DNA from 3 places in the Agrobacterium sp. GW821-FHT14E08 genome. Region 3 is predicted to be linked to each of the others. Evidence: riboswitches for the same ligand, from Rfam matches in the RefSeq annotation. Region 3 holds a riboswitch; each other region holds the start of a gene.

Region 1 (5,052 bases), on a different contig from region 3:
CGGGTACGCCGTCTGCCCGAGCTTTTGAAGATCACGGAGAAATATCCGTCGGTCTTCTGCTCGGTCGGTACGCATCCCAACAGCGCCGCCGAGGAGCTGGATATTTCCGCCGACGATCTGGTGCGGCTGGCGGAAAGCCATGACAAGATCGTGGCGATCGGCGAGGCGGGTCTGGATTATTTCTACGACACGCAGAAGCCAGAGGACCAGAAGACCGGTCTCCTTCGCCATATCGAGGCGGCAAGACGGACGATGCTGCCGCTCGTCATTCACAGCCGCAGCGCCGATGACGATATGGCCGCGATTTTGCGCGAGGAAAGCGACAACGGTGCCTTCCCGTTCATCCTGCACTGCTTTTCCGCCGGCCCGGAGCTGGCGAAGACCGGTGTCGAGCTTGGCGGTTATGTGTCCTTTTCCGGCATTCTGACTTTCCCTAAATCGCAGGACATCCGCGATATTGCCGCCACCGTGCCGCTGGACCGGCTGCTGGTGGAAACGGACGCGCCCTATCTTGCGCCGAAGCGCTGGCGGGGAAAGCGCAACGAGCCGTCCTATGTCGTCAACACGGCGGAGGTTCTGGCCGAGGTGCATGGCATTTCCTTCGAGCGGATGGCTGACATCACCACCGAGAATGCCTTTCGCTGCTTTTCGAAGATGACAAGGGTGTAGGCGTGGCAATATACCGTCGCCGCTTCACGGTTCTCGGATGCGCGTCGTCGCCCGGCGTGCCGCGCATCAACGGCGACTGGGGCGCCTGCGACCCTGAAAACCCCAGGAATCGGCGCACGCGCACGGCCTTCATGGTGGAGCAGATCGGACCCGATGGCGGCAAAACGACGGTCGTCATCGATACCGGCCCGGATTTTCGCGAACAGATGATCGCCGCGAAGGTAGAGGCGGTCGATGCGGTGCTTTATACCCATGCCCATGCCGACCATCTGCACGGCATCGACGATCTGCGCATCTATTTCGCCATTCAGCAAAACCGCATTCCGATCTATGCCGATCCCGTCACCATGGCGCGCATCTGGGACGGGTTCGCCTATTGCCTGGAAACACCGCCGGGCAGCAGCTATCCGCCCATCGTCGAACCGCGGATCATCGCCGATATCGATGCGCCCTTGATCGTCGAGGGGGCAGGTGGGCCGATACCTTTCAACGTGCATATGCAGCAGCATGGCGACGTGCATTCGCTCGGCTTCCGCATCGGCGATATCGCCTATTGCACCGATGTCAGCGATTTTCCGACTGAGACCCTGCCAAAACTCGCCGGTCTCGATATTCTCGTCATCGACGCGCTGCAGCACCGCTATCATCCCAGCCATCTTTCGCTGGAACAGGCGCTCGGCTGGATCGAAAGATTTGCCCCCAAAAGGGCGATCTTGACCCATATGCATATTCCGCTCGATTATGACACGGTGATGCGTGAAACGCCTGATCATGTTGAACCGGCTTACGATCAGATGCGTTTCGAAGTCGAGATCGAGATTGAAGCGCCCTAGTACCGCCTGAAAAGGAACAGCATGTCGACCCGGCCTTTCCGTGCACCCAGTATGGCGAGCTTTTTCGACAATCTGCGCGCCAGCCGCCTGCGGGCGATGTTCCGGCGCGGCGAACTGGGGCTGGTGGCTCTTTCCGTTCTCATCGGCATCGCAGCGGGGTTACTGGTGGCGCTGATCGGCGCCCTGAGCACCGCGCTGCATGTGCTGGTCTTCGGTGTCGAGCGGCTGAGCAGCAGCGATCTGTCCGGGTGGATCGTGCTTGTGGGGCCAATCATCGGCGGCATCGTGCTCGGCCTCATCATTTTCATTCTGTCAAAGACCCGCAAGAAACCCATGGTCGACCCGATCGAGGCGAATGCGCTGCATGGCGGCCGCCTGTCGCTCACGGACAGCATCATCGTCTGCGTGCAGAACATTGTGTCCAACGGTTTCGGCGCGTCCGTGGGGCTTGAGGCCGGTTATACGCAGATTGCCAGCGGTGTCGCCTCCAAGATCGGCATCAAGCTGAAGCTGCGGCGAGGGGACATGCGAATCCTCGTCGGCTGCGGTGCAGCGGGGGCGATAGCGGCGGCCTTCAACGCACCTTTGACCGGGGCATTCTACGCCATCGAACTCATCATCGGCACCTATACGGTCGTGACGCTTGCCCCGCTCATCGTCTCGGCGCTGGTGGCGACGACCGTCATAGGGGTTATAGGCGGCCATGGCCTCTCAATCGATATCGTCGATGCCAGCCGCGTGACGCCCGCCGACTACGTACCCGCCATCTTTCTTGGCGTCGTATGCGCGGCGATTGGCATCGCGCTCATGCAAACAGTGTCCTTCATCGAGGAGACTGCGCGCAAAAGTGCTATTCCAGGCTGGCTTCGTCCAGCCATTGGCGGCGTGGCTGTGGGCGCCCTTGCGTTGATATCACCGCAGGTGCTTTCGAGCGGACATGGGGCGCTGCATCTCAACATCGATGCCGAACTGACGATCTACGGGCTGGCGGGGCTGTTTCTGCTGAAAGCGGCGGCCAGCGCCGTTTCCATCGGTTCGAATTTCCGCGGTGGCCTGTTCTTCGCCTCGTTGTTCATGGGATCGCTGCTCGGCAAGATTTTCGCGCTCTGCGCCCCCTATATCGGTTATGGGGCGACAGCGCCCATCGTCTATGCCGTGATCGGCATGAGCGCCTTTGCCGCCGCCATCATCGGCGGTCCGCTGACGATGACGTTTCTGGCGCTGGAACTGACCGGAGACTTCCAGATCACGGCTCTGGTGCTTGCCGCCGTCATCACCACCTCGCTCGTGGTGCGCACGACCTTCGGTTACTCCTTCGCCACCTGGCGCTTTCACCTCAGAGGCGAAAGCATTCGCAGCGCCCATGACATTGGCTGGATCCGCGACCTGACCGTGGGCAAGATGATGCGCGCCGATATTCGCAAGGCCAATGTCAGCATGGGGCTTCCGGCCTTCAAGGAGAAGTTTCCACTGGGTTCGACGCAGCGTGTGATCATGACGCATGATGACGGGCGCTATGCCGGCATCGTCCTCGTGCCGGAAATCTACGCCGACCCGATGGATCGCGACCCGAGCAAGATCAGCCTCGAAACCTATCTGCACTACAAGAATGACGTGCTGCTGCCGACGATGAATGCGCGGCAGGCGGCAGCCGCTTTCGATGCCACGGAAAGCGAAGCGCTGGTTGTCGTCAACGACAAGATAGAAAACCGCCCGGTTGGCCTGCTGACGGAGAGCCACACGCTCAGGCGCTACAGTGAAGAGCTTGAATTGCGACGCCGCGAGGCCTCCGGTGAATTATAAATTACTTTATGTTTTTTGTTTTAAGTATTGATATAATTATATATTTTATTGATTATATCTTCCGTTTTATTTTTGGTTTCCGCGCAGTGACGGCTGTGGGTGAGCCAATTCGGTACCACATCGTAAAACATGGGGTTGACCAGCAAATAAAACTGCGTTTATGTAACTTTATAACGTAACAATCGATTGGACGAAGGAGACTTGCGTAGCGTGTTCACTTGCGGCGCAGGCGGTTGACAGCGGCCTGCGGCAGTGTAGGTTCGCTCCGTCATGGTTCTTCCGTCACCCGGTGGAAGCTAAGAGGGAATCCGGTGAAGACCCGGAGCTGTCCCGCAACTGTAAGCGGTGAGCCAATCGCCCACGATGTCACTGGCAGAAATGCCGGGAAGACGGGTGAGGTGGCTTTGACCCGCAAGCCAGGAGACCTGCCTGACATATTGTAATTCCGTGGTCGGGGGGTGCCATGGGAATGATGGCTGTTTCCGGCATTGATGCCGGAGGCCCGTCATTTTCGTCGCCGCCTCGTGAATGAGGCATTGTGACAACCGAGATCCAACCAACCTATCGAGAGCCCTCTCAGCCCGACGCCGTGCTGCTTGTCGCCAAATCGGCTTTCGCGGCGGCGCCGCATCAGGACATGCAGCGTCTTGCGGCGCTGGCGGGGCAGCTGTGCGGCGCGAGAACCGTTCGCATCGCATTCACCGAGCAGGGCACGCCGTCCTTGCGCGAAGCGCTCGGCGCGCTCATCGATGAGGGTTTCGGCAATCTCCTTCTCGTGCCGCTCATGTTGCCATTGGAGCCGAGCTTTCAAAACTGGCTGACCAAGACCCTGAAACGATGGCGGGCAGCGGACCCACGCCCCTGGCCCTCGCTGTCGATAACTGCGAGCCCGACCGCAAGCAGCCTGATGACGCTTCTTATCGAAGACCTTGCCGAAACGGCGAAGGAACTCGATCTTTCACCGTCGGTGCGCCCGGCAGGCGAGGGGTCGCTGGTGCCTGCGCAAAAGCGCCGTGTGCTCGTCTGTCAGGGTGCCCCGTGCAATTCAGCCGGTGCGGACGCCATCTGGGGGCATCTGCGCAACCAGCAGGAACGGCTGAAACTCAGGGTCACGGGCGACGGCACCATGACGGCCAAATCGACCTGTCTCGGCCCCTGTAACCTTGCGCCGGTCATGCAGGTCTTTCCTGAGGGTACCTATTATGGCGGCGTCACCGAAGAGGCCGTCGATCGTATCGTTGCCGAACACCTGCTTGGTGGTCGTATCGTCGAGGACTTCGCCTATCACCCGACCGGCCGCAAACAGCGGCTGCGCAATCTTTCCGAATAGCATGAGAGGAAACAAAATGCCGATAAAGAGCTTTTCGCGTCTGGCAGCAGCCGGGCTCGCGGCTTTCATCACAGGCGTGGCGGCCGATGCGCTTGCCACCGAACCCTTGCGCGTCGGCGCCACCTACATCACAAGTGGCCTTGATCCCGCAAAGGGCTCCAATGGCTGGGCTCTTGTCAGTCATGGAGTGGGCCAGAACCTCTTTACCGTCGACAAAGAGGGCCGGCTTGTGCCGGACCTTGCCGAGAAAGCGGAACGTACCGGCGATTTGACCTGGACAGTGACGCTGAAACCGGACCGGACCTTCTCCGATGGTTCTGCCGTAACGGCAGCAGCCCTTGCGGCCGGATTTGAGCATACTTTCGCAACCAACAAGGCGGCGCTTGCGACAGGTGGAAAGCTTGGCTTCAAGGCAGT
Region 2 (5,052 bases), on a different contig from region 3:
GAAACCGGCAAACCCTACAAGGATCTGCCGACCGCCTTCGCCTACAGGAATGCCTCGGCAAAGGCGCCGGGCTGCGCCTGCAACATGGCCGCCTATCACGAAGAAATGCAAAAGCAGGAAGAGGCCGCCCGGCCGGAAGCCGAAAAACCCTATTCCGGCATCACCACCATCCCATCACCGCAAGGCGACAAGGCTCCGAAACCCGCGGAGCAGCAGCAGGCCGCAAAGCCGCCGGAACAACCGGTTCCCGAACGCGACTACGACCCGAACGACAGCAGGATCCGCGTCATCGGCCCGAAATTCCTGCCCGACCAGACAGGCCGGATCGACCTCAAAAACCCGGCGTTGAAGGGCATACAGCCGCAGCAATAGAGGCGCCGCGATGTTTTAAGCCGGGTGGCAACCGCAATCGGATAGCGCCGCATCCCTGCGGGATCGTCGCCTTGCAGAGGGGCAACATCGTCTATCAGGGAACCAGCTATGGCGTCGATGCGGCCGTTGCCAGCCCCACAAACGGCCGGCTCGCCACCATCGGCGCGATCTACAACCTTCCCTCACCGGTGGGAGCAGCCGTTGCGGCACTCAACATGAATGTCACGAAATCGGGGGTGACGACGAACATCACCAATGGCGTCGTTTCCGGCTTTTACGATGTGCAGCAGCCGAACATGCGCAACCAGATCGGCATATCACCCCGCCGCGCCGGCGAGGTTTTCAGCCAGCCGGGCGATAGCGGCAGCGCCGTGATCGACACGGCGGGCAACAACGTCGTCGGGCTGTTTTGGGGCGCAAGCGCCCAGGGCACGATCAGCCTCGCCAGCCCCATCCACCCCATCCTCAATCTTTTCAACTGCACCGTCGTCTGACGATGAAAAACGCCTGACAGATGGAAAACCACCCTTTCCGAACGCTCATTCGGGAAGGGTGACCCCAAAGCGAAAGCCGCTCACCCACCCCACCGGTTGCGGAACACCAGCTCCTCCAGTGGCACACGCTGCCGCCAGCCCTTCACCGCCAGTTCCGGCTCGGTGTAAAGCGCATCGACGCGGCCGAGGCACAGCCAGGCCACGATTTCGATATGGTCGGGAATGCCCAGAATGGTGCGAATGTCGCTGTCGTGGAAAATGCTGACCCAGCCGACACCGATGCCTTCGGCACGCGCCGCAAGCCAGAGATTCTGGATCGCGCAGACGGTGGAATAGACATCCGTGCGCGGATTATGGGTGCGGCCCAGCACCACCTTGCCGCCACGCGTCGGATCGCAGGTGACGCAGATGCTCAGCGGCGCCTTGCGGATGCCTTCAAGCTTGAGACTACGGTAGAGCGTCTGCTGCTCGCCCGTAAACATCGCCGCCGCCTCCTCATTGGCGCGGCTGAAGGCCACAAAGGCGGCCTGCCTCACGGCGCCATCGGTAACGAGCGTGAAATTCCACGGCTGCATGAAGCCGACGGAGGGAGCGGAATGCGCAGCCCGCAGCAGGCGCTGCACCACCTCCTCCGGCAAAGGATCGGGCAGGAACTGGTCACGCACGTCACGGCGGCTTTCAATGGCGCGGTAGATCGCCTCGCGTTCCTCGCTGGAAAACGGCCGGGCGGGTGAAAGCGCGTGATCGAACGGATCGGCTTGCAATGAACCGGTGGCGGACGGATCAATCGGCATCGTTTATCCCCAACAATGCGGGCGCGGCTGTGCTGAAACCATACCGGTTTTCGCCTGCACGACACGCCTCTTCAACAACCTGCCGCCGTCCACGCGGTTCAGTCTATCCCGTCAGGCCGGTCTTCTGACTCGGCTTCATCCGCCCTTTTCGCCTTCCCGAACTGCTTCAGTGGCTTGTGAAAAGGGCATCCGCCTCACAGCGCTGGGCACGTTCCGGTCTTTCACCGGATTCCCGATTCTCCCGCCGCAACCGGCGGGCACCTGACGTAGAAAGCTATGAGCAAGAAGGCTTGCGAAGGCAAGTGTCTTGCAGGACCGTGCGGCAATGTGACCATGGCACACCGTCGTACCCGCCTTGAGCAACATCCAGACAACCCAAGTCTCTGGGCTGAAAAGAGGCCTTTCGACGCGCAGACGCGCATCGGCTGGATGCCGGATCAAGTCCGGCATGACGGAAGAAGAATAGATCACGCCACAGGGAAATACCTAACATAGGCGAACTCATCCCCATCCGGTGACCAGTTGGGTGAGTTCATCGTGCCCTGCCCGCCAAAAAGCTCGAACAGTGTTTCGGCATTGCCGCCATCCATATCCATCAGCCGCACCCGCACATCGAGGTCACGCGGATGGTCGAAGACATCGCCGTCATAGGAGACGAACACCACCTTGTCACCTTTCGGAGACGGATGCGGAAACCAGTCGCCATAGGAACTGTCGGTGATCCGCTCGACGGCTGAACCATCCACCCGCACGCGCCAGATCTGCATCAGCCCCGTGCGGCTGGAATTGAAATAGACCCACTCGCCGTCTGGCGAATAATCCGGCCCGTCATTGCGGCCCTCGCCATGGGTCAGCCGCGTCTCGACGCCGCTTGCTATATCCATCGAATAGATATCGAAGACCTGATCGCGAATGCCGCAATAGGCAAAACTTTTCCCGTCCGGAGCCCATCCGTGCCAGTAGGAAGGAAGGTTCTTCGTCATCAGCCGTGGCGCGCCGCCCGCCGAGGGCATGAGGTAGATGGCGCTCTTGCCAAATTCCACCTTGTCGGAAATGGCGTAAAGCGATCCATCCGGCGAAATACCGTGATCATTGTTGCAGAGCGTCGCAAAGCCGGTATCGACCCTCTCCGGCGACGCATCACCGGCAAGGGACAGGCGGTAAAGCAGCCCTTCGCTGTTCAGCAGCAGGTATTTTCCATCCGGCGACCAGTTCGGCGCTTCGAATAGATCAGGCGTCTGCCACACCACCCGCATCTGCCGGGTGCGGATGTTGAAGATTTCGATGGAGCTGCGCATTCTGCCTCCCGGGCGTGTCCGTGTTCTCGCTCAAAGCGCCCGGCAATGCAGACATTCCGTTTGCATCCGCCATCGCCATGATTATGATCCTAGGGCGGCAGGCACCGTCCTGCAAATTCAAACCGGAAAAAACGCCAGCGCTCCGGCACCGTCCGTGACCCTTGCCGTTTCTCCCAGATCCGAGGTTCCGCGATGAATACCATCGCCGATCACCGCATCCGCTTCGGGCGGATCGCCGCAATGCTTCCTGTCAAAAACATCGAAAAGGCCCATGATTTTTATGTCGGTGTTCTAGGCTTCGAAAAAACCTTCGAAAACGGCAATCCTGTCGGTTTCATGATCCTCAAACAGGGCCATGCCGAGCTGCACCTGACATTGCAGCCCAGCCACAAGGCAGCGCCCTTCAATGTGGCGCATATGATGGTGAGCGATGTCGATGCGCTGCATGCGCTCTGCAAGAGCCAGGGCTTGCGCATCATCAAGGGCCTGCAGGACAAGGATTACGGCCTGCGCGCCTTTGTGTTTGAAGACCCCGATGGCAATCGCATCGATGTGGGGCAGGCTATTTGAGATGAGTGGGCGGCGCGGGGTTTTCTCCGCGCCGCTTGTTTAAACACGAAGGTTCGTTGTGGACCGAGCGCATGCCCCTTGTTTCTTCTCCCCGCCGGGGAGAAGTCCGCGGCAGCGGGATGAGGGGGCAAGGGCAGTGAGTTACGGCAACGTTGCCCCTTCATCCGACCCTTCGGGCCACCTTCTCCCCGGCGGGGAGAAGAAACGAGCGGCAACGCCGAGCAAAACATCCGCTACCAGCGCCTTCCGTCAATCACCGATCCCGAAACCGGTTGGTAATCGGGTAACGCCGGTCACGCCCAAAGTTCTTCTTGGTGATCTTCACGCCCGGCGCCGATTGCCGGCGCTTGTATTCGGCAAGATAAAGCAGATGCTCCACCCGGTGCACCGTCGCCACATCATGGCCACGCGCGAGAATCTCCTCGACCGACATTTCCTTCTCGACAAGGCATTCCAGAATATCGTCCAGCACCGGATAGGGCGGCAGCGAATCCTGGTCGGTCTGGTTGGGGCGCAATTCCGCCGATGGGGCCTTGGAAATGATATTGGCGGGGATCACCTCACCGGAAGGGCCGAGCGCGCCCGGCGGCACATTACCGTTGCGCCAGCTGGAAATGGCATAGACCTGCATCTTGTAGAGGTCCTTGATGGGGTTGAAACCGCCATTCATGTCGCCGTAGAGCGTGGCATAACCCACCGACATTTCCGACTTGTTGCCCGTTGTCACCACCATCGAGCCGAACTTGTTCGAGACGGCCATCAGGATGGTGCCGCGCGTGCGGCTCTGCAGGTTTTCCTCGGTAATGCCCTCTTCCGTGCCTTCGAAGAGATCTGACAGTGCCGATAGGAAACCCTCCACCGGCTCGACGATCGGCACGATGTCGTAACGGCAGCCCAGCGCTTTCGCGCAATCGGCCGCGTCCTTCAGCGATTCCTCCGAAGTATAGCGGTAAGGCAGCATGATGCAGCGCACCCGCTCCTCGCCCAGCGCATCGACGGCAAGGGCGGCGCAGATCGCCGAATCGATGCCGCCGGAAAGGCCGAGAACCACGCTCTTGAAACCGTTCTTGTTGACGTAGTCGCGGAAGCCCAGCATGCAGGCGCGGTAATCGGCCTCCTCGCCTTCGGGAATTTTCGAGAAGGGTCCGCTTTCGCAGCGCCATCCCTCTTCCGTACGTTTCCAGTCGGTGACGGCAAGCGTCGCCTCGAACTGGCTCATCTGGAAGGCGAGTGTCTTGTCGGCATTAAAGCCGAAGCTTGCGCCGTCGAACACCAGCTCATCCTGTCCGCCCAGCTGGTTGGCGAAGACGAGAGGCAGGCCGCTTTCGATAACCTGCCGCAGAGCCACCTGGTGGCGCACGTCGAGCTTGCCGCGATAATAGGGCGAACCATTCGGCACCAGCAGGATTTCCGCCCCGCTTTCGGCCAGCGTTTCGCAGACACCCATCTCGTTCCAGATTTCCTCGCAGATCGGAATGCCGATCCTGACCCCACGGAAATTATAGGGACCGGAGATCGACCCTT
Region 3 (5,052 bases):
CGTGCAGGAAACGCAGCCCTGAACCTGCGTGCCTTCCAGCGCCATCTGGCGCAAACGGATGTAATAGATGGTCTTGATGCCCTTCTTCCAGGCGTAGATCTGCGCCCGGTTGATATCACGCGTCGTCGCCGTATCGCGGAAAAACAGCGTCAGCGACAGGCCCTGATCGACATGCTGGGTCGCGGCCGCATAGGTGTCGATGATCTTTTCAGGGCCGATTTCATAGGCATCCTGATAATATTCGAGATTGTCATTAGAGAGATAGGAAGCCGGATAATAAACGCGGCCGATCTTGCCCTCTTTGCGGATTTCGATCTTCGAGACGATCGGATGAATGGAGGAGGTGGAGTGGTTGATATAGGAGATCGAGCCGGTGGGCGGCACAGCCTGAAGGTTCTGGTTATAGAGACCCGATGCCATCACGTCCTGCTTCAACGCTGTCCAGTCTTCCTGCGTTGGAATGGCAATGCCGGCTTTTTCGAACAGCTCACGGACCTTTTCCGTCGCGGGCGACCATTCCCGGTCGGTATATTTGTCGAAATAGTCGCCCGAGGCATATTTGGAGTTCTCAAAGCCCCTGAAGCTCTGACCCCTTTCCACGGCCAGCCGGTTGCTGGCGCGGATGGCGTGGTAGGTGACGGTGTAGAAATAGATATTGGTGAAATCGACGCCTTCTTCGGAACCGTAGAAGATGCGCTCACGCGCCAGATAACCGTGAAGGTTCATCTGGCCAAGCCCGATGGCGTGGCTGGCATCATTGCCCTTTTCCACCGAAGGAACGGAGGAAATGTGGCTCATGTCCGACACGGCCGTCAGCGCCCGGATGGATGTCTCGATGGTCTTGCCGAAATCGGCGGAGTCCATCGCCGAGGCGATGTTAAGTGAGCCGAGATTGCAGGAAATATCCTTACCCATATGGCTATAGGACAGATCGGCGTTGAACTCGCTCGCTTCGCTGACCTGCAGGATTTCCGAGCAGAGATTGCTCATGCTGATACGGCCCGCGACCGGATTGGCGCGGTTCACCGTATCCTCGAACATGATGTAGGGGTAACCGCTCTCGAACTGGATTTCGGCGATCACCTGGAAGAATTCGCGCGCCTTGATCTTCTTCTTGCGGATGCGGCTATCGGCGACCATTTCATGATATTTTTCGCTGACCGAAATCTCGGTCAACGGCACGCCATAGACACGCTCCACATCATAGGGCGAGAACAGGTACATATCCTCATTGTTGCGGGCGAGTTCGAAGGTGATATCGGGGATCACCACGCCGAGCGACAGGGTCTTGATGCGGATTTTCTCGTCGGCATTTTCGCGCTTGGTATCGAGGAAGCGCATGATATCCGGGTGGTGGGCATGCAGATAGACCGCGCCGGCACCCTGGCGCGCGCCGAGCTGGTTGGCATAGGAAAAGCTGTCTTCCAATAGCTTCATGACAGGAATGACGCCGGAAGACTGGTTTTCGATCTGTTTGATCGGCGCTCCGAATTCGCGAATATTGGTCAGGGACAGCGCCACACCACCACCGCGCTTGGAAAGCTGCAGGGCCGAATTGATGGAGCGGCCGATGCTCTCCATATTGTCTTCCACACGCAGCAGAAAACACGAGACCAGTTCACCGCGGCTCTTCTTGCCGGCGTTGAGGAATGTCGGCGTTGCCGGCTGGAAGCGGCCTGAAATGATTTCATCGACCAGATCGCGGGCAAGCTGTTCATCGCCACGCGCAAGGGCCAGCGCCACCATGCAGACGCGATCCTCGTAACGCTCCAGATAACGTTTTCCGTCGAATGTCTTCAGCGTGTAGGAGGTGTAATATTTGAAAGCGCCGAGAAAGGTGGGGAAGCGGAACTTCCGGGCATAGGCCTCGTCATAGAGGTCACGGACGAAATTGAAGGAATACTGGTCCAGTACCTCCTGTTCGTAATATCCCTCCGTCACCAGATAATCGAGCTTTTCCCTGAGGTTATGGAAAAACACCGTGTTCTGGTTGACGTGCTGGAGGAAATATTGCCGGGCGGCCAGCCGATCCTTGTCGAGCTGGATCTTTCCGTTCTCATCGTAAAGGTTCAGCATCGCGTTCAGCGCGTGGTAGTCCAGTCCCGTATCAACCGGTTTCTGGCTTGCAGCTACCGGCTGTTTGGCGTCCTTGCGCATGGCGCTCGAGGTCAGCGTGTCCAAAATCGTTCCAATCCATGTTTGACGTTGGCGACATCTTCCTCCGTGCCGAGAAGCTCGAAGCGATAGAGAAACGGCACCGCGCATTTGCGCGAGACGATATCTCCGGCGGATGCGAAAGCTGCGCCAAAATTCGTGTTTCCCGCCGCGATGACGCCGCGAATGAGATTTCGGTTGGAGGGCTCGTTCAAAAACCGGATGACCGGCTTTGGCACGGCCCCTTTGGTGCCGCCGCCCCCATAGGTGGGGGTGACCAGCACATAGGGCTCGGACACATGGGGAACATCTTCCTCCGCGCCGAGCGGCAGGCGAAACAGACGCCGTCCCAGTTTCAGAAGGAAACGATGGGTGTTTTCAGAGCGGCTGGAATAATAGACGATCAGGCCCATCGCCCGCCGCCTCAGCTGATCGAGCCGATCATATCCGGCCGGAAACCCGCCCAATGGCGCTCACCGGCGACGACCACGGGAACCTGCATGTAACCGAGACCGCGGACGTGATCGAGCGCATCCGTATCTTCGGAGATATCGATGATCTCGTAAGGGACGCCGATGCGGTCGAGGGCGCGATAGGTTGCGGTGCATTGGACGCAGGCGGGCTTGCTGTAAACGGTGACGGTCATAATTTCCTCTCTCGAAACCGGTTTCGGACACGGCTCAACATTGCCGATTGCAATCGCAATCGGGCGGCGATGGATCTGTCATTAGGGTGGGCGCGCGCGGCTTTTAGCCGCGTAAAATCACTCTCTACGCCGACGAGCGCAGCAACTCAAACAAATGCACTGGCATGACTTCACCCCGAAGCTAGTTCTGGAGGGGGCAGAAAAGGGCGCACGCAAATCATTTGCGTCATACACCTTCCTCCGGACACCCCGCCCGTGGACGTTTGCGCTCAAGGCAGGTCTCCTGACTTGCGGGTCACAACATCTATTCCGGCCTTCCCGGAGCTTTTGACCCCAGTGACCCAAATCGGAACGATGCTCACCGCTTACAGTTGCGGGGGCAGTTTCGGCCTTGCTCCGCCATAATGGCGTTACGCACCGAATTCCCGTCTTAGCTCCCAATCCTTGCGAATCGGAAGAACCTCGAACACCACATATAGTATATGAGGAAATTTTCGCGTCAATAAATAGACACACAAAAGCCCCACCCTGTGGATCAAAAAGATTCAACACATGGTCAACAAAGGCTTAACGGCACATGCGTGCCGCCGTCCAAACAGAGAAAAGCGTTAATCTATTCCCAGATATCGATGCGGATATCGGCGGGACGGGCGTTTTCGATCACCCTTTTTCCGTTCGGAAGATCGTTTTCGAAAAGTTTGGCGTGGATCTCAGCCTCGTCGAGACCATAGCCCTGCCACCTTTTCCGCAGCCTCTCCTCCAGCACATCGACGGACGGCCCTACAAAAATGGTGAGGTCGAAGCTTTTGGAAAGAGTTGTCCATGGCGCCTCGTCCAGCAGCAGATAATTGCCTTCAGCGAGGATAAAGCGTGTTTCCGGCGCAATCGCCCGGGCAGACGCTATGGCGATTTCACAGGAGCGGTCGAAAACCGGAACAAGCACCTCCTGCCCGCCTTTGCGGACGGCGGAGACGATATCGAGAAAACCGCGCACGTCGAATGTTTCCGGCGCGCCTTTTCGCGGCAGCAGCCCCCGCTCTTCAAGGATGCCATTGTCCATATGGAAGCCATCCATGGGCAGGACGGCGGCCGTTTCGCCCCGTGCGAGCAAAGTATCACAAAGGGCATCCGCCAGCGTGGATTTGCCGGCCCCAGGGGGACCGGCAATGGCGACAATAAAACGGGATTTACCTTCTGCCCGCCGAAGAACGTCTTCGGCGATCGTTTCAAGCTTCAGCGTCATGCGGCAAGCGTTTCCTTCGGCGCTTCCTTGGCGCCCGTCATGAAGGCGACAGCATCCGACATGGAATAGTCCTTCGGATTGATGACGCACAGGCGCTTGCCGAGCCGGTGGATATGGATGCGATCCGCGACCTCGAAGACATGCGGCATGTTATGCGAGATGAGGACGATCGGCAGGCCGCGCGAGCGCACATCCAGAATAAGCTCCAGAACACGCCGGCTTTCCTTGACGCCAAGCGCCGCCGTTGGCTCGTCAAGAATGACGACCTTGGAGCCGAAGGCCGCTGCACGCGCCACGGCCACACCCTGACGCTGGCCGCCGGAGAGGGTTTCCACTGCCTGATTGATGTTCTGGATCGTCATCAGGCCGAGTTCCGACAGTTTCTCGCGGGCGAATTTTTCCATGGCCGGGCGGTCCAGCGCCCGGAACAGGCTGCCCTGAATGCCGGGTTTACGGATTTCCCGGCCGAGAAACATATTGTCGGCTATGGAGAGCGCCGGTGACAGGGCGAGGTTCTGATAAACCGTCTCGATGCCAGCCTTGCGCGCCTCGATCGGCGAGCGGAACTGGACCGGCTGGCCTTCCAGCCGGATTTCCCCTTCATCGGGTGTCACCGCACCGGAAATCGCCTTGATGAGAGAGGACTTGCCAGCGCCGTTATCCCCGATCACCGCCAGGATTTCACCCGGATAGAGATCGAAATCAGCATGATCGAGGGCGGTCACACGACCATAGCGCTTGACGAGATTGCGTGCTGTGAGAATGGGTTCTTTTGCCATCAGCCTGCTACCTTTCTGATCCACTGGTCGATTGCGACAGCCATGATGATGAGGACGCCGATCAACAGATAGGTCCATTGCGGGTCTGTTCCGATAAGCCTGAGGCCGAGCGAAAAGACACCGACGATCAGGGCGCCGAAAATCATGCCCATGATGGAGCCGCGTCCACCGAACAGCGACAGGCCGCCGATAACCACTGCGGTAATGGATTCGATATTGGCGAATTGACC

What was found. A riboswitch is a leader RNA that binds a small molecule or an ion and turns the genes downstream of it on or off. The one in region 3 is predicted to bind cobalamin.
Region 1: another riboswitch for cobalamin. It lies ahead of AC1ROR_RS04520 ((2Fe-2S) ferredoxin domain-containing protein); the one in region 3 lies ahead of nrdH (glutaredoxin-like protein NrdH).
Region 2: another riboswitch for cobalamin. It lies ahead of bluB (5,6-dimethylbenzimidazole synthase); the one in region 3 lies ahead of nrdH (glutaredoxin-like protein NrdH).

The regions. Positions count from the first base shown of each region.
Region 1 is NZ_JBXAPJ010000001.1:920,323-925,374, reverse strand. Features, by position in the region: gene AC1ROR_RS04535 (TatD family hydrolase) at 1-669, shown strand, start outside; gene AC1ROR_RS04530 (MBL fold metallo-hydrolase) at 672-1,502, shown strand; gene AC1ROR_RS04525 (chloride channel protein) at 1,524-3,305, shown strand; cobalamin riboswitch at 3,559-3,752, shown strand; gene AC1ROR_RS04520 ((2Fe-2S) ferredoxin domain-containing protein) at 3,844-4,635, shown strand; gene AC1ROR_RS04515 (ABC transporter substrate-binding protein) at 4,652-5,052, shown strand, end outside.
Region 2 is NZ_JBXAPJ010000001.1:1,133,567-1,138,618, forward strand. Features, by position in the region: gene AC1ROR_RS05590 (DUF2865 domain-containing protein) at 1-372, shown strand, start outside; gene AC1ROR_RS05595 (chymotrypsin family serine protease) at 444-866, shown strand; gene bluB (5,6-dimethylbenzimidazole synthase) at 947-1,660, opposite strand; cobalamin riboswitch at 1,758-1,940, opposite strand; gene AC1ROR_RS05605 (TolB family protein) at 2,128-2,958, opposite strand; gene AC1ROR_RS05610 (glyoxalase superfamily protein) at 3,151-3,528, shown strand; gene AC1ROR_RS05615 (NAD+ synthase) at 3,782-5,052, opposite strand, start outside.
Region 3 is NZ_JBXAPJ010000002.1:821,843-826,894, forward strand. Features, by position in the region: gene nrdE (class 1b ribonucleoside-diphosphate reductase subunit alpha) at 1-2,157, opposite strand, end outside; gene nrdI (class Ib ribonucleoside-diphosphate reductase assembly flavoprotein NrdI) at 2,169-2,567, opposite strand; gene nrdH (glutaredoxin-like protein NrdH) at 2,579-2,800, opposite strand; cobalamin riboswitch at 3,057-3,280, opposite strand; gene AC1ROR_RS12735 (nucleoside triphosphate hydrolase) at 3,414-4,043, opposite strand; gene AC1ROR_RS12740 (ATP-binding cassette domain-containing protein) at 4,040-4,822, opposite strand; gene AC1ROR_RS12745 (ABC transporter permease) at 4,822-5,052, opposite strand, start outside.